Regions from separate parts of the Jeongeupia sp. USM3 genome, predicted to be linked through region 2. Evidence: predicted binding sites of a transcription regulator. Region 2 holds the regulator's gene; each other region holds the start of a gene.

Evidence for each region. The regulator FliA, encoded in region 2, starts transcription of late flagellar genes. The targets are predictions, from matches to a motif close to GCTAAAGNTNNNNNNNNNNCNGCCGATAAT.
Region 1: the regulator FliA is predicted to act here: its motif matches at 3,302-3,331, upstream of BJP62_RS19230 (flagellin).
Region 3: the regulator FliA is predicted to act here: its motif matches at 1,615-1,644, upstream of BJP62_RS05460 (chemotaxis protein).

What each region holds. Positions count from the first base shown of each region.
Region 1 is NZ_CP017668.1:401,541-408,718, forward strand. Features, by position in the region: gene BJP62_RS01830 (NAD(P)-dependent oxidoreductase) at 1-319, shown strand, start outside; gene BJP62_RS01835 (hypothetical protein) at 306-956, shown strand; gene BJP62_RS01840 (tetratricopeptide repeat protein) at 990-3,128, opposite strand; gene BJP62_RS19230 (flagellin) at 3,400-4,908, shown strand; gene BJP62_RS01850 (flagellar protein FlaG) at 4,984-5,373, shown strand; gene fliD (flagellar filament capping protein FliD) at 5,403-6,929, shown strand; gene fliS (flagellar export chaperone FliS) at 6,955-7,178, shown strand, end outside.
Region 2 is NZ_CP017668.1:3,226,724-3,233,901, forward strand. Features, by position in the region: gene BJP62_RS15265 (DNA translocase FtsK) at 1-430, opposite strand, end outside; gene BJP62_RS15270 (1-acyl-sn-glycerol-3-phosphate acyltransferase) at 511-1,254, opposite strand; gene BJP62_RS15275 (flagellar motor protein) at 1,458-2,201, opposite strand; gene BJP62_RS15280 (RNA polymerase sigma factor FliA) at 2,202-2,948, opposite strand; gene BJP62_RS15285 (hypothetical protein) at 2,979-3,560, opposite strand; gene BJP62_RS15290 (MlaD family protein) at 3,569-4,618, opposite strand; gene BJP62_RS15295 (ABC transporter ATP-binding protein) at 4,615-5,367, opposite strand; gene BJP62_RS15300 (ABC transporter permease) at 5,370-6,452, opposite strand; gene BJP62_RS15305 (GNAT family N-acetyltransferase) at 6,449-6,949, opposite strand; gene BJP62_RS15310 (AAA family ATPase) at 6,981-7,178, opposite strand, start outside.
Region 3 is NZ_CP017668.1:1,185,808-1,192,985, forward strand. Features, by position in the region: gene BJP62_RS05450 (STAS domain-containing protein) at 1-331, opposite strand, end outside; gene BJP62_RS05455 (PAS domain-containing sensor histidine kinase) at 362-1,534, opposite strand; gene BJP62_RS05460 (chemotaxis protein) at 1,745-2,695, shown strand; gene BJP62_RS05465 (chemotaxis protein) at 2,740-3,663, shown strand; gene cheY (chemotaxis response regulator CheY) at 3,711-4,100, shown strand; gene cheZ (protein phosphatase CheZ) at 4,144-4,911, shown strand; gene BJP62_RS05480 (chemotaxis protein CheA) at 4,939-6,789, shown strand; gene BJP62_RS05485 (EAL and HDOD domain-containing protein) at 6,856-7,178, shown strand, end outside.

The DNA of each region.
Region 1 (7,178 bases), 960 kb from region 2:
TGCATTCCGCGTCGATTCGTCTCCCGCCATCGTCCGCGATTACATCCATATCGACGACGTCGTCGATTCGATACTGAAGATCGCCGGCTCGGAATACGCGGGTATCGTTAACGTTGTCTCCGGCCGGAACGTGAGCAACGCCGATATTGCGGCGGTTTTTTCAGACCAAGGCTGGCAGATCGGCTATTCGGGCACCGGCGGAGCGGCTGCACTCCCCAGCTTCAACAGCATCTTGCTGCAATCGTTCGGCGTCCGGCCGGCGCCGGTGCAGGAGAAGGTCGGCCAGTACCTGCAGGGATTACGCGATGGAACTGATTGACCAGACGCGCGAAGGTCTGCTCGACTACACGAGTACGCAGATCTGCCATTTCTTTCCCGACGGTAGGGCCGATGCCGTCCGGCGCGAGCTGGATCGCCATCTTGACGATGCGCTGGCCCGTACCGGCACGTGCATCGACGCGGTGCGGATGTGGCAGCCCGGCAAGTTCAGCCATCTGCACTCGACGCAGTACTGCCTCTATCTGTACTTCCTTGCGAACACGCTCTGGCGCGCCGGCGGTGATACCCGGGTCGCCACGCGCTTGTTCCTGCTGAACAAGACACTGAACGGGATCGACCTGTTCTACGAAGTGGAAATGCCTGATGTGTTCTTCATCGGGCATTCGGTCGGAATCGTACTGGCCAAGGCCACGTACGGCAGCCATCTGGTGCTCTATCAGAACTCGACCGTCGGCAAGAATCACGGAGTCGCGCCGGTGATCGAGCCGGGCGTGGTGATGTATCCGAATACCGCGATCATCGGCCGATCGCACATCGGGCGGAATGCCGTACTGTCGCAAGGGGTGAGCGTGGTCAATCGCGACGTGCCGCCCGATCAGCTGGTGTTTGCCGGCGCCGACCGGCTGATTTTCAAGCCCAACCGGCGCGACATCCTGGCCGATATTTTCCGGTTGTAAGCGCTGCCGCGCGGATGATGCCGCGCGGCGACGTTACTGCGGCTGAAACCGTGCTTCGGCCAGCGCCGCGATGCCCTGAGCAGCGGCGTGTTCACCTTGGGCGATCAGCATTTCCATCAGCCGCAGATAGTATTCGGGCCGATCCGGCGCAGCGTCGAGCGCGTTCGACAGATAACAGACCGCCATTGTGTGGCCGTTGGCAAAGTCGGCCTCGGCCAGTGCGGCCAGCGCGTCGGGCTGGCGCGGCAGGCAACCCAGAATCCGCTCCGCCTGCTGATAGACCCGCGGCCAGTTGTGCTCGGCGACCGACCGGGCCAGCGGCGCCAATTCCTGTTCGAGCGGGACACGATTGCCATTGCTGATGAATACCTGCGCTTGTTGCTGGGGCGTTACAGGGGCTGGCGCCACTTCGGCCCCCTGGTGGTTGCACCAGTTGATCCACGCCTGCCTGAGCGCATTGTCGAAATAGACGGCGAAGCGCTGCTCGTCCATCAGCGGGCCGCGTTCTACATGCTCGCGCAGCGACAGCCGCAGCTGGTTGAGTGCATTGACATCGCTTGCCAGTGCAACCGCCTTGCCCAGATATTCGGCCTCATCGCTCGCCAGCCATTCGCCGAGCCCGGTGGCGGTCAGCAGCGAAGTGGAAATCCGGCTGCGGTAGCTGTCGCCGATCATCGAAACCAGCGGCACCCCCATCCACAAGGTGTCGAACGTGGTAGTGCCGCCGGTGAGCGGGAAGGGGTCCAGCGCGATGTCGATCTGGTGATAGGTCAGGTACTGATTGGTCGATGTGCGCGGAATCAGGATCAGCCTTGATTCGTCGATGCCGCTCCGGGTGCAGCGCTCGACCAGCGACCGGCGGACTTCCGGATTCTCCAGGCCGTTTGCCTCTATCAGCAGCTTGGCATTCGCCATGCGCCCGAGCAGTCTGCCCCAGGCATCGAGCGTCTGCTTGCTGAGTTTGGACAGGTTGTTGCAGGTGCCAAAGGTGATGAAGCCATTGCTAAGCGCCGGGGTGGGTTTGACCTGGTAGTCGGGCCAGTAACGCTGCAGCGGGTTGCGGATGCACGGCCGGTAGACGCAGAACGGCGCCGGCAGGTAGTACAGGGCCTCGCTGTACTCGCCGTCCCGGGCGCAGGCATCGGCGACCTCGTCGGTGATCCGGATGTCGATGCTGCTCAAGCCGGTCGTGCCCGGGTAGCCCAGCCACGTCACCTGGACGGGGGCGGGCTTGCAGGCAAGCACGTGCAGTGCGTGTCCGCTGGTATGACCGGACAGGTCGATCAGAACGTCGATCCGGTCGTCCCGGATCTGCCGGCAGCGGGCGTCGGTATCGAACGATGCAAATGACTGGAAGCGATCGAAGTAGCGGCTCAAGCGCTCGGTCACGACATCGCTGGTCGTGTGCGTGTTGTAGCCGAAGAGCTCGAACTGGCTGCGGTCGAGCCGCGCCAGCAGCGGTTCGAGGAAATAGGCCGCAGCATGGCTGCGGAAGTCGCCGGAAACAAAGCCAAGCCGCAGCCGGCGCCATGGTGCAGGATCATTTGGAAACGGGGCAGGATCCTTGGCTTCGTCGCCGATCTTGCGTGCGTACGCCGCGCTTGCATCGACCACTTCTTGCAGCGGTGTTTCTGCGTCGTACTGCATGGCCAGCAGCATGTTGCTGTGGGCCAGCTCGGCATCGGGAGCAATGGCCAATGCCTTGCGGTAGTGGCGGATGGCCTCGCCGGGCCGGCCGGTGTCGAGGTAGTAGTTGGCCAGATGCGTGAGCGCCAGCGGCTGGTCCGGCGAGATCGCCAGTGCCTTCTGGCAGGCCTGCAGCGAGTCGTCGAACCTGCGCGTCTGACGCGCGAGGCTTGCTAGCGACAGCCAGGCCAGCGCATCCCCCGGCGCCAGTTCGACGGCGGTACTCGCGTAGGCGAGCGCGCGTTCGTTTTCGCCGAGGCGGCGCAGCAGATTGCCGAGATTGAAGTTCAGCTCGAAATTGTCCGGGTGCGCTGCAAGTCCCGCCTCATACAGGGCGAGCGCCTGTCCGAATTCGTACTTGGCCTCGAGCAAAACGCCAAGATTGGCGCAGGCATAGGCGTTGCCGTGATCATCTTGCAACAGATCCCGACACAGCGCTTCCAGCGGCGCCGGATTGCCCTGGTTGTGCATCTGTTCGGCCAGCACTTGCCGCGACTCGAGCCGTTGATCGACCGGGGGGGATTGATGCGACGTGAGGGGCGCTTGGACATCTGGACTTCCTCGGTCAGTGAGCGCGTCACTATACCGCGTTCGGAAGTGCCCTAAGCCGCTTCGCAACCGGTCGCCGCGCCGATGCGAGCAAAAAAATTTAAGCAAACGCTAAAGTTCGGCCCCGGCGTGACGATAAGGCAAACAAGGACGCAGCAACGCTGGTCCGGCTTCCCAAAAATAATCGTCTCTCTATCGGAGAAACATCATGGCTCAAGTCATCAACACCAACGTTGCTTCGCTCAATTCGCAGCGCAACCTCGGTACCTCGCAAGCCAGCCTCAATACCTCGCTGCAACGCCTGTCGTCGGGCCTGCGCATCAATAGCGCCAAGGACGACGCCGCCGGCCTGTCGATCTCGGAGCGCATGACCAGCCAGATCCGCGGCCTGGATCAAGCCAAGCGCAACGCCAACGACGGCATCTCGATGTCCCAGACCGCCGAAGGCGCGCTGAGCTCGGCCGGCGACATGCTGCAACGTATTCGCGAGCTCGCCGTGCAGTCGGCCAACTCGACCAACTCGGCCAGCGACCGCCAGTCGCTGCAGAACGAAGTGACCCAGCTCGTTTCCGAACTGGACCGCATTTCGACCACGACCGAATTCAACGGCAAGAAGCTGTTCGACGGTTCGTTCGGTACTGCCCAGTTCCAGGTCGGCGCCAATGCCAACCAGACGATTTCTGCCAGCGCAGCCAACCTGCGCACCACCAACTACGGCAACAACCAGGTCGGCGCGGCCGGCGCGGGTCTGGGTGCCGGCTCGGTCGCCGGTGCCGGTTCGGAAGCGTCGCTGGTGACCTCGGGTGCCTTCGATGTCAACGGTTTCATCGGCAGCAAGACGATCAACGTCGCCACCGGCGCAACTGCCAAGACCATTGCGCAAGACGTCAACAACGCATCGAACACCACCGGCGTGACCGCATCGGCACGTACCGATGCCAAGGTGAGCTTCAGCGCTGCTGGCGCATACAACCTCAAGATCATGGGTGAGAACTCGACCGCTGAAACCGTGTCGTTCACGCTGTCGGCTTCTTCGGGTGCAGACGGCCTGGCTGCCGCAGTCACCGCGTTCAACGACAAGTCGGCCAAGACCGGTGTGACCGCATCGCTCGCTTCCGACAACAGCGGCATCATCCTGACCAGCGCCACCGGTGAGAACATCAAGCTGCAGGATACCGCCACGGCCAACGCCGGCACGACCTCGGTCCAGGCACTCAAGGCAGACCAGACCACGGCGCTTGGCGCGTCGCGCACCCTCGCGGCCGACACCACGGCCGACGGCGTGCTGGTCACCGGTCAACTGACGTTCGACTCGGAAAAATCGTTCTCGGCCGTTCAGGCGGCTGGCGGCACCAACGTGCTCGGCGCGGTCGGTGCAGCAACGGTCAACTCGACGCTGAACAAGGTTTCGTCGCTGGACATCACCAGCTTCGCCAACGCCACCGAAGCCCTGAAGACCGTCGACTCGGCTCTCTCGCTGATCAACAACGAACGTGCCAAGTTCGGTGCCGTGCAATCGCGCTTCGAGAACACCATCTCGAACCTGCAATCGACGTCGGAGAACCTCTCCGCTTCGCGCAGCCGCATCCGCGATACCGACTTCGCTTCGGAAACCGCCAACATGACGCGCAACCAGGTGCTGCAACAAGCTGGCACCGCGATGCTGGCACAGGCCAACGCGCTGCCGAACCAGGTGCTGAGCCTGCTCCGCGGCTAAGCCTACGGTTTGACCTTGCGTTAAACTGATAAGCCCCGGCCGTGTGCCGGGGCTTTATTGCAGGAGAGGGAACCCATGACGATTTCGTCGATCAATCCCCCGGCCCAGACGCCGGCGCTGCAGCAATACGGAGATGCAAGACAGCCCGCTGCCCAGTTTGCCGCGGCCGTACAGTCGGCCAACGGCAGCGTTGCAAGCAACCCGGATGCCGTGCAGGCACTGACGCCAAAGCAGCAGGCCGCCGCGGTCGAGGATGCAGTAAAGAAATTGAATGAAACGGTGCAATCGATGCAGCCGGAAGTGGGTGTCGAGTTCAGTGTCGACAAGGACACGCAGATCCCGCTGATCAAGGTCATCGACACGCAATCGAAGGAAGTCATCCGGCAGCTTCCGACCGAGGAGGCGCTGAACATTGCCAAAAGCATCGACAAGCTCCGCGGCTTGCTGGTGCGCGACAAGGCTTGACCTCGCAATACGTCTGAAAAGGAAACCCCATGGCAACGATTACCTCGAACGGCGGCTCAGGGCTCGACATCAATTCGATTGTCAGCCAGCTGATGCAGATCGAGCAGCAGCCGATCGCCAAGCTCAACTCGAAGGAGGTGAGCTTCCAGTCGCAGCTGAGCGCGCTGGGCGCGGTCAAGGGGGCGGTGTCGGGGTTGCAGAGCGCCATGGCGGCGTTGCTCGACATCAACAAGCTCAACGGTGTGAAGACGACGTCGAGCGCGTCGGACATCGCGACGATCACCGCCAGCAATACGGCCGATCTCGGCAGCTTTGCACTCGAGGTGTCGCAATTGGCCAAGGCACAGCGCATCACGACCAACGCCACGGATGGTGGTGGCGCGCCGCTGTACAAGAACGCCGATGCGGTACTCGCGACAGGTGACCTGAGCGGACTCAAACTGACGTTTACGTTCGGCACCGCCTCGGGCGGCGGATTTACCACCAACCCGGACGTCAAGGCGGCGACCGTTGATCTGAGCGATGCCAACAAGGACGGCAAGCTTTCCCTGGGTGAAGTGCGCGATGCGATCAACAAGAAATCCGACCTCGGTGTGACTGCGTCCATCGTCAAGGAGACCGACAACAGCGTGCGGCTGGTGCTGACCGGTGCCAAGACCGGCGAAAAAATGGCGTTCAAGCTCGACGTGAATGCCGGCGCAGCAACATCGTCCGGGCTGAATGAACTGGCGTTCGACCCGACCGCACCGTCGGGCAGCTTCGGCATCCTGCCGGGCGACGCTGCGCAGAATGCAAAGGCGAAGATCAACGGCATCGACGTCGTCAGTCAGAGCAATACGCTGACGGATGTAGTTGGCGGCCTGACGATCAACTTGCTGAAAACGACGATCGATTCGGCCGGCAAGTCCACGCCGGTGACGCTGACATCCCAGCGCGACAGTGGTGCGATCAAGACGGCAATGACGGCCTTCGTCAAGGCCTACAACGACATGCAAGCCACGATCAGCTCGGCTTCGGGCTACGACGCGAAAACCAAGACCGGTGGCATCCTGCAGGGTGATGCATCGGTCCGTGGCGTGCAGAATCAGCTGCGGGGCATGCTGGGTGTGTCGTTCGGTAGCGGTGACGACGCGATCAAGACGCTGTCGCAACTGGGTGTCTCGTTCCAGCAGGACGGCAAGCTGGCGCTCGATTCGACCAAGCTCGACAAGGCGGTCACCAACAACCTGGATTCGGTACTGTCGTTTCTCGGCGCCTATGACAAGACCAAGAACCCGACCAAACCGCCGGAATCGACCCAGGACAGCTTCGGCTACAAGCTCAACGACATGCTCGACAAGATGCTGACCAAGGGCGGCACGCTCGACAGCCGTACCGATGGCATCAATCGCAGCATCAAGCTGCTTAGTGATCAGCGGACCACGATGACCGCCAAGCTGACCGAAACCGAAGCCCGGCTGCGCAAGCAGTACGTCGCGCTCGACCAGACGCTGACCAAGATGCAGCAAAGCAGTTCGTCGTTGATGGCGATGCTGGCTAGCCTGTCGGCCAACTGATCGGCACGCTGAAAAGGAAAGACTGATGTTGGGAATGAAAAAAGCGCTGAACGCCTACGGCCAGACCTCGGTGGAAATGGCGGTCGACGTTGCCTGCCCGCACAGGCTGGTGACGATGCTGTTCGACGGCGCGATCAAGGCCGTGGCGATGGCCAGGATGCATCTCGAGGCCGGCAATGTCGCCGAGAAAGGCATGGCGACGTCGAAGGCGATTGCGATCGTCGATGACGGCCTGCGCCTGTCGCTCGA
Region 2 (7,178 bases):
CGATGTCGAGCGTGTGCAGGCGGAGCGCCTCGAGGCTGCTGCTTGCCAGCAGGATCATGAAGAAACCGGTGCACGCGAGCAGTACGACCGGCCGGGACGAATCGTTGACGTGGTCGATCCGCCGGTAGCCCCACAGGATGGCGGCGAGGCAGAACGCGATCCACCACCACGCCGAGAGGCCGAATGCCGAGAGCAGGATGTCGGCGACCCAGGCGCCGACGCTGCCGCCACGGTTCTGCACCGCCGCCTGTGTCGCGCTGTGCGACCAGCCCGGGTCGGCGCGGTGGTAGCTGCCGAGCGCGAGCACCAGGTAGACGACGATGGCGACCAGCAGCAGCCACCACGACTCGCGCAGCACGCTGGCGAACTGCGGCGGCAAGGCGGTGCGGGTCGACGCCTTGGCGATGTTTTTCTTGCGGAAAATGGCCATGTCGCAACGATGGAAAGCGGTTCAGTCGGCGATTATAAGCGCTTCGCCGCTACGCAGGGCGCGATGACGACGGGCTGTGTTCATTCGAGATGGCGGCGTTGCCACTCGAGATAGCAGGCATGGACGTGGCGGGTGTAAGCATCGCGATCGGTGAAGTCGGCCGGGTCGAACGCGTCGTAGACGTGGTAGTTGGCGCGCCGGTTCGGCGCACGGGCGATCTGGATCAGCATCTGCGGCAGCGTCTGCCCCTCCCAGGCGAATGCGGCCTGTGCCTCGTAGTGCACGAAGACCGGGACGACGGGGATGCCGGTTTCGAGCGAGATCGTGAACGCGCCGTAGTGGAAGCGTTCGGCGAGGCGCCGGCCCTTGCAGCCGCCTTCGGGGTAGATCGCGATATTGCGGCCGTTGCGGGCCGCCTCGGTCATCGCGACCAGCGCGCCCTGGCGCGAGTCCTTGCTTTCGCGCTTGACGAAAACCGTTCCGGCTACGGCGGCGATCCGGCCGACGAACCACCAGTCGCGGACCTCGATCTTGGCCAGGTTGACGACGTCGAACAGCGCCGGGATGCCGACGAGTTCGAGCGCCGACGGGTGGTTGGCGATCAGGATGAAATGCTCGGGCAGCGGCCGGGCCTGATGCTGATGAAGCCGCAGGTCGACGTCGAGCGCCCGGACGAAGCAGCTGCACCAGCGGCGAAACAGCCGCGGATATCCGCCGGCCAGCCACGATCGGGGCAGCAGGCCGAGCAGCAGCAGGGCCAGCGTGAACAGCGCCAGATCGAGCCAGGCCAGCCCGCGGAGCGACAGATGAAGCAGCCAGCGCATATGGCCTCCGGAGTCCTGCTTCCGGTTTAGCGCAGCCGACAAAATCCTGCTGGCGGCGTTGTGCTCGCTTGCAGTACCGATCGTACCGTTGTGGCCGAAGGGAGTCCCTGTGGGACTTTTCGGACCCTAAAGGGCCCCTGGGGCATTCGCTGCTTGGCCTTGCATGGCTCCCGCCGACGCGCGGCAAGTCCCCGAACTGGCGCTCAGCCCCGCAGGTAGCCGGCGAGCTTGTTCTCGTAGAGCCGCGGGTTCTCGCCGCAGGCGATCGCGACCAGGCCTTCGAGCAGCATCTCGCGATGGACGACTTCGCTGTGGATGTGGCGCTTGAGCTTGCCGGCGATCGGCAGGAAAACGAGGTTGGCGATGCCGACGCCGTAGATCGTCGCGACAAAGGCGACGGCGATGCCGGCGCCGAGCTTGGACGGATCGGACAGGTTCTCCATCACGTGGATCAGCCCGAGCACCGCGCCGAGAATCCCCAGCGTCGGCGCGTAGCCGCCTGCGGCTTCCCAGATCTTGGCGGCGGCCTTGGCGCTGGCCTCGTACGCGTCGATGTCGAGCTCGAATGCGCGGCGGATCATCTCGGGCTCGGCGCCGTCGACGAGCATCTGCAGTCCGCGTTTGACGAACGGATCCTTCTCGGCGTTCATCACGTTCTCGAGCGCCAAGAGGCCGCCGCGGCGCGACTGGTGGCCCCAGTTGACCAGCGTGGCCAGCAGCTTGCGGTTGTCGTGCTGCGGCGGTACGAACACCCAGCGCAGCATCTTCATCCCGGCGACGAAGTCGCTCATCCGGCTCTGCAGCATCACCGCACCGGCAGTACCGCCGATCACGATCAGGAAGGCCGTCAGCTGCAGCAGCGAGCCGAGATGGCCGCCCTCGAGCCACTGGCCGAGCAGGATGGCGGTCAGGCCGATGGCGAGGCCGAGGATGCTGATCTTGTCCATTTATCTGGCAGTCCAGTCGGTCAGGCGGGTGCGCAGCCGCGCAACGGCCTGGCTGTGCAGCTGGCAGACGCGCGATTCGGAAACACCGAGCACGGCGCCGATTTCCTTGAGGTTGAGTTCTTCGTCGTAGTACAGCGCCATCAGCAGTTTTTCGCGTTCGGGCAGTTGCGCTATCCCTTCGATCAGCCGGGCGCGGAAGTGGCTGTCGTCGAGCTGCGCCAGCGGATCGGCGTCCCGGTCGGCGGCGATCGTGTCGAGCAGCGAGCCGTCGTCGTCGTGGCCGGCATGGTCGTCGAAATGGATCAACTGATGGCCGCGTGCGTCGCCGAGCATGTCCTGATAGTCGGCCAGCGGCAGGTCGAGCGCCTTGGCGACCTCGGCTTCGCTCGGCGCGCGCCCGAGCGTGTGTTCGAGTTTGTGGATTGCCGCATCGATGCCACGCAGATTGCGCCGCGCCTGGCGCGGCAGCCAGTCGGCGTTGCGCAGCTCGTCGAGCATGGCGCCGCGGATACGCTGTGATGCAAAGGTATCGAACTGGACGCCGGCGCCCGGATCGAAGTTGCGCGCCGCATCCATCAGCCCGATCAGGCCGACCTGGATCAGATCCTCGACGTCGACGCTGGCCGGCAGCCGCGCGATCAGGTGGTAGGCGATCTTCTTGACCAGCGGCGTCGAGCGCGCAAGCAGCTCCGCATCGCTGTCGGAGCGGGTGTCACGGTAAAGCTTGAGGGCGCGTTTATTGGGCATGGATCTTGGCGGAACGGGTGCCGGGCCAGTTTACCGCAACGCGGCCCGGCTTTCGCCCGCCAGCGCCGTTTCCAGTTGGGAAAGCGCATCAGCGAGCGCGGCGTTGCTCGCCGCGGCCAGGCCGTCGCTGCTGACCGGTGCGACCCTGGCCCTGCCGGTGATCACGAGCGCCCGGCCGGCTTCACCCGGACTGCCGAGGTCGAGCCGCAGTTCGATGACGGCGGTGGCTGGCTGCTCCGGGCGCAGGTCGAAATACAGCGCGGCGACCCGGCCGGTGACGACATGGCGGGCGGCCTGCCGGTCGAGCGTCGGTGTCGCGCCGGCCGCGGTCAGCCAGGCCGCCAGCCGGCGGTCGATCAGCCGGCCCGGGGCGGACAGGTAACCGCGATACGGGTCGACGACGAAGCGCTGTGCGGCTTCGCGATAGACGAAACCGCGCTGCCCGAACGGCTCGTCGACGGTCAGCGGGGCCGCATAGACGGTGCCGGACAGGCTGGCCTGGCCTGCCGGGCGCTCGCTGGTGAGCAGGTAGTTGAATTCGCTGGTCGGCCGGCTGCCGCCGGCGCAGCCGGCGATCAACAGGCTGGCGATGATGATCAGAAGGGGGCGCATGGCGTGCCTCAGCGTTTCGGCAGGGAATAGGGCGCCGGCGGTTCGGAGAACAGCAGCGATGACGGATTGGCGCGGATGTCGTGCAGCAGCGCGTCGAGCTCGGCGCTGCCGCGGTCGAGGTTGTCGAGCGTGCTGCCGAGCGCTGCATGGCGTTCGGCGAGCAGCCGGTCGACCTCGCCGAGCGACTGGTTGAGCCGGTTCAGCGACGACCCCCATGCCGGGTTGGCGAGCAGCGCATTGGCCGATTTCAGCGTTGCGTGCAGCTCGGCCGGTGCGCTGGCGAGCGCCGGGTCGGCGAGCAGGGCGCCGAGCCGCGCATTGTTCTGCCGCAACTCGCGCACCAGGGCCAGCGTCTCGTCGCCGATCGGCTTCAACTGCATCGCCGCCAGCTGTTCGGTGGCCTGTTGCGTATTGCGGCCGATTTCCTCGAGCGGCAGTGCGTTCAGCTTGCTGTCGACGGTGTCGGCGGCCTGCTCGACCTTGTCGACCATGGTCTGCAGGTCGAGCTTGGCGAGCTTGTCGGCGATGCTTTGCGTCGCGTTCAGCAACTGGCCGACGGTGCTGCGCGCCGACGGCACGTAGAGCGCCGTCGGCTTCCAGTTGATCGGCAGGATCGGGCTGGGCTTGCCCTCGACATAGTCGATCTCGATGTAGTTGGCACCGGTCAGGCCCTGCGGCGCGATGCGAACGCGCAGGCCACGGGCGATTTCGCCGTTCAGTGCGGCCTGGTTCAGCGTGGCCGCGGCGCGCGGCCCGAGTGTTTCGGGGTTCAGTTGCATTTCGATCAGCACGTAGTGATGGCGCCAGCCGCTGGTGGCGGCCTCGGGATACTTGCTCGCGGTGAAGCCGATCTTGCTGACCTCGCCGATCGCGACGCCGCGGTAGCGGACCGACGAACCGATGTCGAGACCCTTGACCGACTCGTTGAAGTACGTCTCCATCACCGGCGCGGTCGAGAACCAGCGGCCGGCACCGAAGGCGATCAGCAGCACCAGCGTCAGCGCCAGCGCCAGCGTGACGAACAGGCCGAGGCGGATATGGCTTTGTCGTGGGGTCATGCGGCCACCTTGCGATGAAAGAAGCGCTGGACGCGTTCGTCCGGCGAATGGTTGGCGAGCTCGGCCGGCGGGCCGCTCGCGATCACGCCGCGGACGCTGGCGTCGAGCATCAGCGCGGTATCGGCGATCGCCATGATGCTCGCGAGTTCATGGGTGACGACGACGAAGGTCAGGCCGAGGCTGTGCGAGAGCTGGAGGATCAGCGCGTCGAGCTCGGCACCGGTGACCGGATCAAGCCCGGCCGACGGTTCATCGAGGAAGACGATCTCGGGGTCGAGCGCGATCGCGCGGGCGATCGCAACGCGCTTCTGCATCCCGCCCGACAGCGACGCCGGCACGTAGTCGGCGAACTTCTCGAGCCCGACGAGGCGCAGCTTGAGCCGGGCGACCAGTTCGACCGCGGCGGTGTCGAGCGCCGTGTGCTCGGACAGCGGCAGCATCACGTTCTCGAGCACGGAGAGCGAGCCGAACAGCGCGCCGGACTGGTAGGCGACGCCGAAACGCTTGTACAGCGCCAGCCGTGCCGCGCCGTCGAGTGCGGTCAGCTCCTCGCCGGCGAGCCAGATCCGTCCCGACATCGGCCGGTACAGGCCGATCAGGTTCTTCAGCAACGTCGACTTGCCGCAGCCCGATCCGCCGAGGATGACGAAGACTTCGCCGCGTTCGACCTCGAACGACACGTCGTCGAGGATCACCTTGTCGTCGTAACCGCAGACGAGGTGTTCGGCGCGGATGATCGGATCGCTCATTGTCACCATCCGAGGATATAGAACACGACGGCGAACAGCCCGTCGACGACCACGAGCATGACGATGCTGCTGACGACGGCGCGCGTCGTCGATTCGCCGACCGCCGCCGCACCGGCGCCGGTGCGCAGGCCGCGCAGGCAGCCGATCGCGGCGATGAAGAAGCCGAACACGACCGATTTGCCGAGCCCGCCGAAGAAGTCGTCGAAACCGACGATGGCCGTCGCCCGCGCCAGCGAGGTCGCAAACGGAATGTCGAAGCTCGCCATCACCAGCGCCATCCCGGCAAGGCCGATGACCTCGGCGCAGACGGTCAGCATCGGCATGATGATCGCGACGGCCAGCAGTCGCGGGATCACCAGATAGCGGAACGGGTCGAGCCCGAGCGTGACCAGCGCGTTGATCTCCTCGTTGACCTTCATTGTGCCGAGCTCGGCGGCAAAGGCCGCGCCGGTACGGCCGGCGAGCAGGATTGCGGTCATCAGCGGCGCGAGCTCGCGGACCAGCGACAGGCCGACGAGGTCGGCGACGAACAGTTCGGCGCCGAACTGGCGCATCGGCACCGCCGACTGGAACGACAGGATCACGCCGAACAGGAAGGCGACCAGCGCGATGATCGGCAGCGCGTCGGCGCCGGCGTTGCTGGCGACGGCGAAACCGTTGCGCCAGCGGATCTTGCCGCGCGCGGTGAAGATGCGCGCGATGTCGGCGGTGAACACGCCGATGAAGGCCATCGTCAGCCTGAACTCGCTGCTGATTGCCTTGCCGAAGTCGGCAAGCTCGTCGGTGAGGCCGCGTTTTTTCTGCTCGGGTACCACCAGCGCGTCGTCCGGACGCAGGTCGGCCAGCAGGGCCGCGTAGCGTTCGGGCAGGCCGTCGACGCGGGCGCCGCGCCGGATCAGGTCGAACAGCAGCGCGCTGCCGGCGCCGTCGCAGTAATCGACGCCGCTGGCATCGACGATGCAGCCGTCGCTGACGGCGCTGCGCGCCTGCGCCCAGATCGCGGCGGCGCCGGCGGCGTCGAGCCGGCCGCGCAGCCGCAGCTTTCCGGAGTCGACGATCAGCTCGGCGCTCGGCGCGGTGCTCATCGGGCCTCGATGTCGTCGAGGAAGCGGTGCATCACCAGCGCGTCGACAAGGCCGAGCCGGGCGTGCCGGTAGGCCTTGGGCAGGGTGCCGACGACGGTGAAACCGAGTTTGCGCCACAGTGCGGCCGCCGCTTCGTTGGTCGCGACGACGAAGTTGAACTGCATCGCGGCAAACCCGGCGCGCCGGGCTTCGGCCAGGCAATGCCGGCCGAGCGCCATGCCGAGCCCCTGGCCGTGCGCGTGCGGCGAAATCATGAACGAGGCGTTGGCGACGTGATTGCCGAGATCGCGCTGGTTGGCGGTCAGCCTGTACATGCCGGCCACTTCGCCGTCGAGCTCGGCGACCCAGCTGCGGATGCCGGGGCCGAACCAGTAGGCGCGGGCATCGTCACGGGGGGTGTCCGGCGCGAACACGTAGCTGTCGCCGCCGGCGACAACGGCGCGAAAGACCGTCCAGATGGCTTCGAAGTCCTGCTCGGTGGCGGGGCAGATCGTCATGCGGGTTTCCATACAGGGCACGGGGCCCACGCTAACGTTGTAGCCGGTCGGCGAGGATGCGGCTCGATTCGACCAGCCGGTAGGCGAAATCGGCGGCGCTGTCGGCGGCGCCGGCCGGGCGGCGCCAGCGCAGCATCGCGTCGGCCAGTTGCCGGAACGCATGCGCCGACTCGGTGTCCGGAAACGCGTCGAACACCGTCCGGCCGAGCCGGGCGGCACGCGCCAGTTT
Region 3 (7,178 bases), 1.7 Mb from region 2:
TCTTGCCGAAACAGGCGATCTCGAGCACCTGCTTGACGGTGTCGCGGCAATTGACCAGCGCCAGGCTTTTGTTGACCGCGCCGATTTTTTCCTTCAGCAACAGCAGCATGCCCAGCGCCGAGCTATCGAGGTAATTGACGTTCTGAAAATCGACCAGCACTTCCTTGACCGCGGGATCGGCAATCAGCGTCTCGCACACCTGGCGAAACTCGCGGTGCGCACTGAAATCGAACTGACCCGAGAGTACGACCCGGCCCACCTGCCCTTCGACCTGAACGGTTGGCGACATATTTCCCATAACCTTGTCTTGAAAATAAAACAGCGGAAGCACGCCCCACCCTACCGGACGGCGCTACCAGCATCAAACATTAGAGGCGTCGTTCAGAACTGGCAACCGCACGGTGAATTCCGTGCCTTCGCCCAACACCGAACGCACCGAAACATCGCCACCGAAGCCTTCGATCATGCTGCGGACGATCGCCAGCCCCAGACCTGTACCGTCCTTGCGGGTCGTGTAGAAAGGCTCGAACAGACGCTCCAGCGCCTCCGGCGCCACACCGCAGCCCTGATCCCGTACCACCATTGTAGCGAAACACTCGTCAAAGGACACAGAAAGCACTATGCAAGCATAATCGTCACTCGCCTGCATCGCATTTTCCAGCAAGTTCAACATCACGCCGAGCAACTCCTTGCGATCGGCAAGGATCTGGACCGCGCGGTTTGCCGGCGAGAAATCGATTTGAATATGCCGGGCCTCGAGTTGCGGCTCGATCGTCTGCACCGCTTCGAGCAGGCATTCGTCGAGACCGACCGGCGCCATTGCAAGCGCATGCCCGCGGACGAAATGCAGCATGCCCTGGATCAGCGCTTCCAGATGGCGCAGCCGCGCCAGCGCCTTGTCGGCAAAGCGGCGCCTGTCGTTGTCGGCCAGCTGCGGCCGGGCCAGGTGACCGGCGTAGAGCAAGGCCGTCGCCAAGGGGGTGCGCAGCTGATGCGCCAGCCCGGCGGCCATTTCGCCCATGGCCGCCAGCCGCTTGTGCTGCGCCAGCGATTGCTCGAGCGCCCAGGTTTCGGTCAGGTCCTGGACCAGCAGGATCTGGCACGCCTCTTCGGGCACGCTGGTACTGTCGATGCGCAGGCGCCTCAGACCCCGACCACTCGGGTAGAGCCACAGGCCGCCGTCATCGAGCTCGCCATGCGCCTCCCGGAATACCTGCCAGTCCTGCCCTTCGGCCAGCGGCGCGAGCAGTTCACGCGCAGCGGCATTCAGCATCGTGACACTGCCCCGCGCGTCCAGTTCGACCACGCCGCCGGGCAGACGATCCATCAGAATCGCCAACCGCCGCGACAGTGCCGCCTTCTCGTCCAGCTCACGCCGCAAGTGACCGTTGGCGATTTCAAGTTGCGCGGTGAGCGACACGACCTGCTGACGCAGATCGGCGTAAGCATTGGTCAACTGTGCCGACGCTTCGGTAAACAGCGAAAAGGCGGCCTCCAGCTCACGCGGGTCTATGTTGTTTCCAGGTTCTGCCACGTCACCCATCCTTGTTGCCGGCGTATTTTTAAATTATAAATGGCCTGCAAAGCCGCATTCTGCCTTGTTTATCAGCAAACCCTAAGGTTTTGGTCGTTTCTGCCGATATAGTGGTCCAGCAAATGCGCCGGCGCAGTGGCCGCGGCCGTTGAATACGGATAAATACTTACATCCGACGGCAGAAATATCAGTTAACCAGGAGTCCCCGCCGTGTCCGACCTTCTGAAGAAAATCGATGCCAGAACCAAGCTTGCAGGCACGAACAAGCTGGAGATCCTGCTGTTCACGCTCGGGGTCGATTCGCGCACCGGTCGCCGCGAGAACTTCGGCATCAACGTGTTCAAGGTGCGCGAGGTGATGCGCACCCCCGAAATCACCCAGGCACCGGATATGCCGCCTTCGGTCGAAGGCATGGTGAGCTTGCGCGGATCGCTGGTCCCGGTGATCGATCTGGCCAAGTATGCCGGGATCAATACCGGCAGCAAACCGGAGATCATGATCGTCTCCGAGTACAACGGCCAGACGCAGGGCTTCCTGGTCGAGGCCGTCGATACCATCCTGCGCCTGGACTGGTCGCTGATGCGCGTGCCGCCGGACATGCTCACGGTGCAGATGGGCGGCCTCGTGACCGCGGTCACCGAACTCGACAGCGGCAAGCTCGTGATGATGCTCGACGTCGAGAAGGTGCTCGCCGAAACCACGCAGACCGATCAGGCGATCGACGTCGGCGTCGTGGTCCGGGACCAGAAATTCGGTGAAATGACGGTGTTCTTCGCCGACGACTCGGTCGTCGCCCGCCGCCAGATCGAAATGACGCTCGACGCGATGGGCATCCGCCATCAGCAGTCGATCAACGGCAAGCGGGCCTGGGACGAGCTGCAGCGCATCGCCAAGTCGGCGGAAATCCGCGGCAAGCCCATGCGCGAAATGGTCCAGCTCATCCTCACCGACGTGGAAATGCCGGAAATGGACGGCTACATGCTGACCCGCATGATCAAGAGCGACCCGCGCTTCGCCGGCATCCCGGTCATCATGCATTCGTCGCTGTCGGGCAACTCCAACCAGAAGCTCGGCCAGTCGGTCGGCGTCGACGGCTACGTGCCCAAGTTCGAACCGCACAAGCTGTCCGAGCTCGTTGCCCACCACCTTCTGAGCGCCTGAGCCGTGCCACTATCTGATCGGAGCCTACCGTGAGCCTCACACCGATGAATCTGCTCGACGACGTCGACGCCCGCACCAAACTCGCCGGCTCGAACAAGATGGAAATCCTGCTGTTCTCGCTCGGTACGCGCGAGACCTTCGGGATCAACGTCTTCAAGGTTCGCGAAGTATCGCAGACCCCGAAGATCACCAAGACCCCGAACATGCCGTTCGGCGTCGAAGGCGTGATCTCGCTTCGCGGCAACATCATTCCGGTGATCTCGCTGTCGAAGTTCGTCGCCACCCAGGATCGGCCGACCGGCGATGCCAACGCGACGATGATCGTCACCGAGTTCTCCAAACACACCCAGGCCTTCCTGGTCCACGAAGTCGACCGCATCATCCGCGTCGACTGGGACAAGGTCCGCGCACCGGAAAACATGCTCGCCGGCAACCAGGCGCTGATCACCGCGATCACCGAGCTGCCCGACGGCAAGCTGGTATCGGTGCTCGATGTCGAGCAGATTCTCGCCAGCGTGATCGGCGAGCCGGCGATCCCTGAGCTACAGCAGGTCGGCCTCGATCACGACCAGTTCCTGTTCTTCGTCGACGACTCGGTCGTGGCCCGCCGCGAAATCGTCGGCGTACTCGACAAGATTCGCGTCAAGTACCATCAGGCCAACAACGGCAAGGAGGCCTGGGACAAGCTCGGCGCACTGGCGAGCCGTGCCAGCCATGACGGCGAACCGCTGTCGCAGAAGCTGCGCCTGATCCTGGTCGACGCCGAGATGCCCGAAATGGACGGCTATGTGCTGACCAAGCACATCAAGTCCGACCGCCGCTTCGACGGAATTCCGGTCGTTATGCATTCGTCGCTATCATCGAACGCCAACCGTGCCATGGGCACGAGCGTCGGTGTAGACGCCTATGTCGCTAAATTCGACCCGATCGTGCTGGCCGATACGCTGGCGCCGCTGCTGACGGCCTGACAGGCCCGCAGCGCTCGGGCCCGCATCCATGAGTGAGTACACGCCATATGTCCGATAACAATCTGCGTTTCCTGGTGGTCGACGACTTCTCCACCATGCGCCGCATTGTCCGCAACCTGCTGAAAGAACTGGGCTTTGCCAATGTCGAAGAGGCTGAGGATGGCCAGATCGCGCTGCAGAAGCTCAAGAACGCGCCCTACGACTTCGTCGTGACCGACTGGAACATGCCGAACATGACCGGCATCGACCTGCTCCGCGCCGTTCGCACCGACCCGCAGCTGAAACACCTGCCGGTGCTGATGGTGACCGCCGAGGCCAAGAAGGAAAACATCATCGAGGCCGCCACCGCAGGGGCATCGGGCTACATCGTCAAGCCGTTTACCGCGGCCACGCTCGACGAAAAGCTCAAGAAAATCTTCGCCAATCTCAACAAGTAAGTCGCTCAGGCGCCTTTCGAGTACACGCATTCAGGAGTCCGACGTGAGCGAGCTCGCCAATAACAACGCAGACAACGCAGAACTTGAAGCCCTTTTCGACAGCATTGCGCAGTCGAACTGGAGCGAGCCGGCCAGCCAGCCAGCGCCGGCGGCCGTGCCGGCCGCAGCACCGGTGGTCGCCCCCGCGGGCGACGATGCCATCGCCGAACCGGCCAAGGCCATGTTCTCGCACATCGGCCAACTGACCCGAAAGCTGCACGATACGCTGCGCGAACTGGGTCTGGACAAATCGCTGGAGAAGGCCGCGTCGCAGATCCCGAACGCGCGCGACCGCCTCTCCTACATCGCGACGATGACCGAACAGGCAGCCGAGCGCACGCTCAATGCGCTCGACGCCGCCAAGCCGCTGCAGGACAGGATCGCCAACGACGCGCAGTCGCTCGCCGGCGAATGGGACCGCCTACTCGCCAAACAGCTGTCCGTCGACGAATTCAAGGCGCTAGTCCAGCGTACCCGCCAGCATTTGACGCAGACCGGCAGCGATTCCGAGCAGGTCAGCGCCCAGATGCTCGACATCATGATGGCGCAGGATTTCCAGGACCTCACCGGCCAGGTCATCAAGAAGGTGCTCGATATGGCCAAGGATATGGAAGCCCAGTTGCTGGACTTCCTGGTGATGTTCTCGCAGCAACAGGGCAAGCTCGAAGAAAGCGGCTTGCTCAACGGCCCGGTCATCAACAGCGACGGCCGGACCGACGTCGTCACCAATCAGCAGCAAGTCGACGACCTGCTCGAAAGTCTTGGCTTCTGAGCCGCCACTCTTTACGGGAGCGCCCAAATGAACGATTTTGCCGGCATGGACGACCTGCTGCAGGACTTCATCACCGAGTCCTCCGAACTGATTTCGGAAGTCGACAACAAGCTGGTCGAGCTCGAGAAGCGGCCGGATGACCGCCATCTGCTCAACGACATCTTCCGCGGTTTCCACACCATCAAGGGTGGCGCGGGCTTTCTCAATGTCGACGCGATGGTCAGCCTGTGCCACCGCACCGAGAACCTGTTCGACAAACTGCGCAACGGCGAGATGACGCTGTCGCCCGAGTACCTCGACGTGATCCTCGCCGCCACCGGCGAAGTCCGCGAGATGTTCGGCGCGATGGCCCAGGGCCGGATGCCGCAGCCGGTGGCCCCGAGCCTGCTCGAAGCACTCGATGCCGTGCTGCGCGGCGAACGGCCTGGCGATGCCCATGCAGCCCCGGCCACTCCGGTGGCCGCACCGGCCCCCGTCGCGGTCGCCAACCCGGCCGGCGGCGAGCCGGACTGGCAGCACCTGTACGACGCCTTGCTCGGCAACGAGCCGGCCGCCAAGCCGGCGCCGCAGGCGGCACAGGTCATTGCCGAACCGGAAGTCATGCTCAACGAGCCGGCCCCGCGCCTGCCCGTCAAGTCGGCCAACCTCAGCGCCGCGGCCGGTACGCAGGAAACGACGATACGCATCGACACGCACCGGCTCGACCAGGTGCTCAATCTGTCGGGCGAAATCGGCCTGACCAAGAACAGGCTGACGACGCTGCGCAGCGACGTCGTGTCCGGCAAGATCGACGGCACAACGCTGAAGGCACTCGACGAAGCGATCAGCCAGCTCGACCTGCTGGTCGGCGACCTGCAGAACGCGGTGATGAAAACGCGGATGCAGCCGATCGGCCGCCAGTTCCAGAAGTACCCGCGTCTGGCGCGCGACCTGGCCCGGCAGCTCGGCAAGGACGTCGAGCTCGTGATCAGCGGCGAGGAAACCGAACTCGACAAGACCATGCTCGAGGACCTGAACGACCCGCTGGTTCACCTTGTCCGCAACGCGGTCGACCATGGCGTCGAAACCATCGAGGAGCGTCTGGCCGTCGGCAAGCCGGCCAAGGCCATCGTCCAGCTGAGCGCAACCCAGGTCGGCGACCACATCCTGATCGAGATCACCGACGACGGCCACGGCATGCGCCCGGACGTGATCCGCAAGAAGGCCATCGACAAGGGACTGATCGACGCCGAAATGGCGAACAGCCTCGACGACAAGCAGAGCCTGCAACTGATCTTCCTGCCTGGCTTCTCGACCAAGGACCAGATTTCCAGCGTGTCCGGCCGCGGCGTCGGCATGGACGTGGTCAAGACCAATATCCAGAAGCTCAATGGCCGCATCGACATCCAGTCCATCGTCGGCGAAGGCACGCGCTTCTCGATTTCGCTGCCGCTGACGCTGGCGATCCTGCCGGTTCTCGTCGTGCGCGTCTGTGAACAGGCCTTCGCGGTGCCGCTGGCGATGGTCCGCGAGATCATCCCGATCGACAACCGCTCGATCCAGGAGGTCTCCGGCCGTGCGACCATCGTCGTCCGCGACGAGATCTTGCCGGTCAAGTCGCTCGCCGGCCTGCTCGGCTGGCAGGAAACGCAGGTGCCGCATTTCGGCGTGCTGATGCAAAGTGCCGAGCATTCGTTCATCCTCGCCGTCGACAGCTTCATCGGCCGCGACGACGTGGTGATCAAGCCGTTGCAGAATATCCGGCCGCTCGGCGTCGCCGGCGCGACGCTGTCCGGCGACGGCTCCGTCGTGCTGGTGCTCGACATGGAAGACCTGCTTTCCGCCCCGTCGGCGGATACCGCGGCGCGCAGCGCCGAGCGCTGGCTCGCCACCGCATGATGGAACGATAAAATCAGCTTCCGCTGATACAATGGCCGCCAACGCCGCAGCAAGTGGACACGATAGATGACACAAGATCACGCTTTTATTGGCCGCCAACCGATACTCAACCGGCAACAGCAGATCATCGGATACGAGCTGCTGTTCCGTTTGAACAAGGAAGCCCAGAGCGCCGAATTCACCAGCGACATGCAGGCCAGCACCAATGTGCTGGTCAACACGCTGACCAATATGGGCACCGACTGGCTGGTGGGCGGCAAGCTCGCCTTCATCAACGTGGCCGAATCGATGCTCGAGAGCAATTTTCTCGAGCTGCTGCAGCCGCAGCGCGTCGTGCTCGAGGTCGTCGAGTCGACCCAGCCGACGCCGGCGCTGCTGCAGCGGCTGCA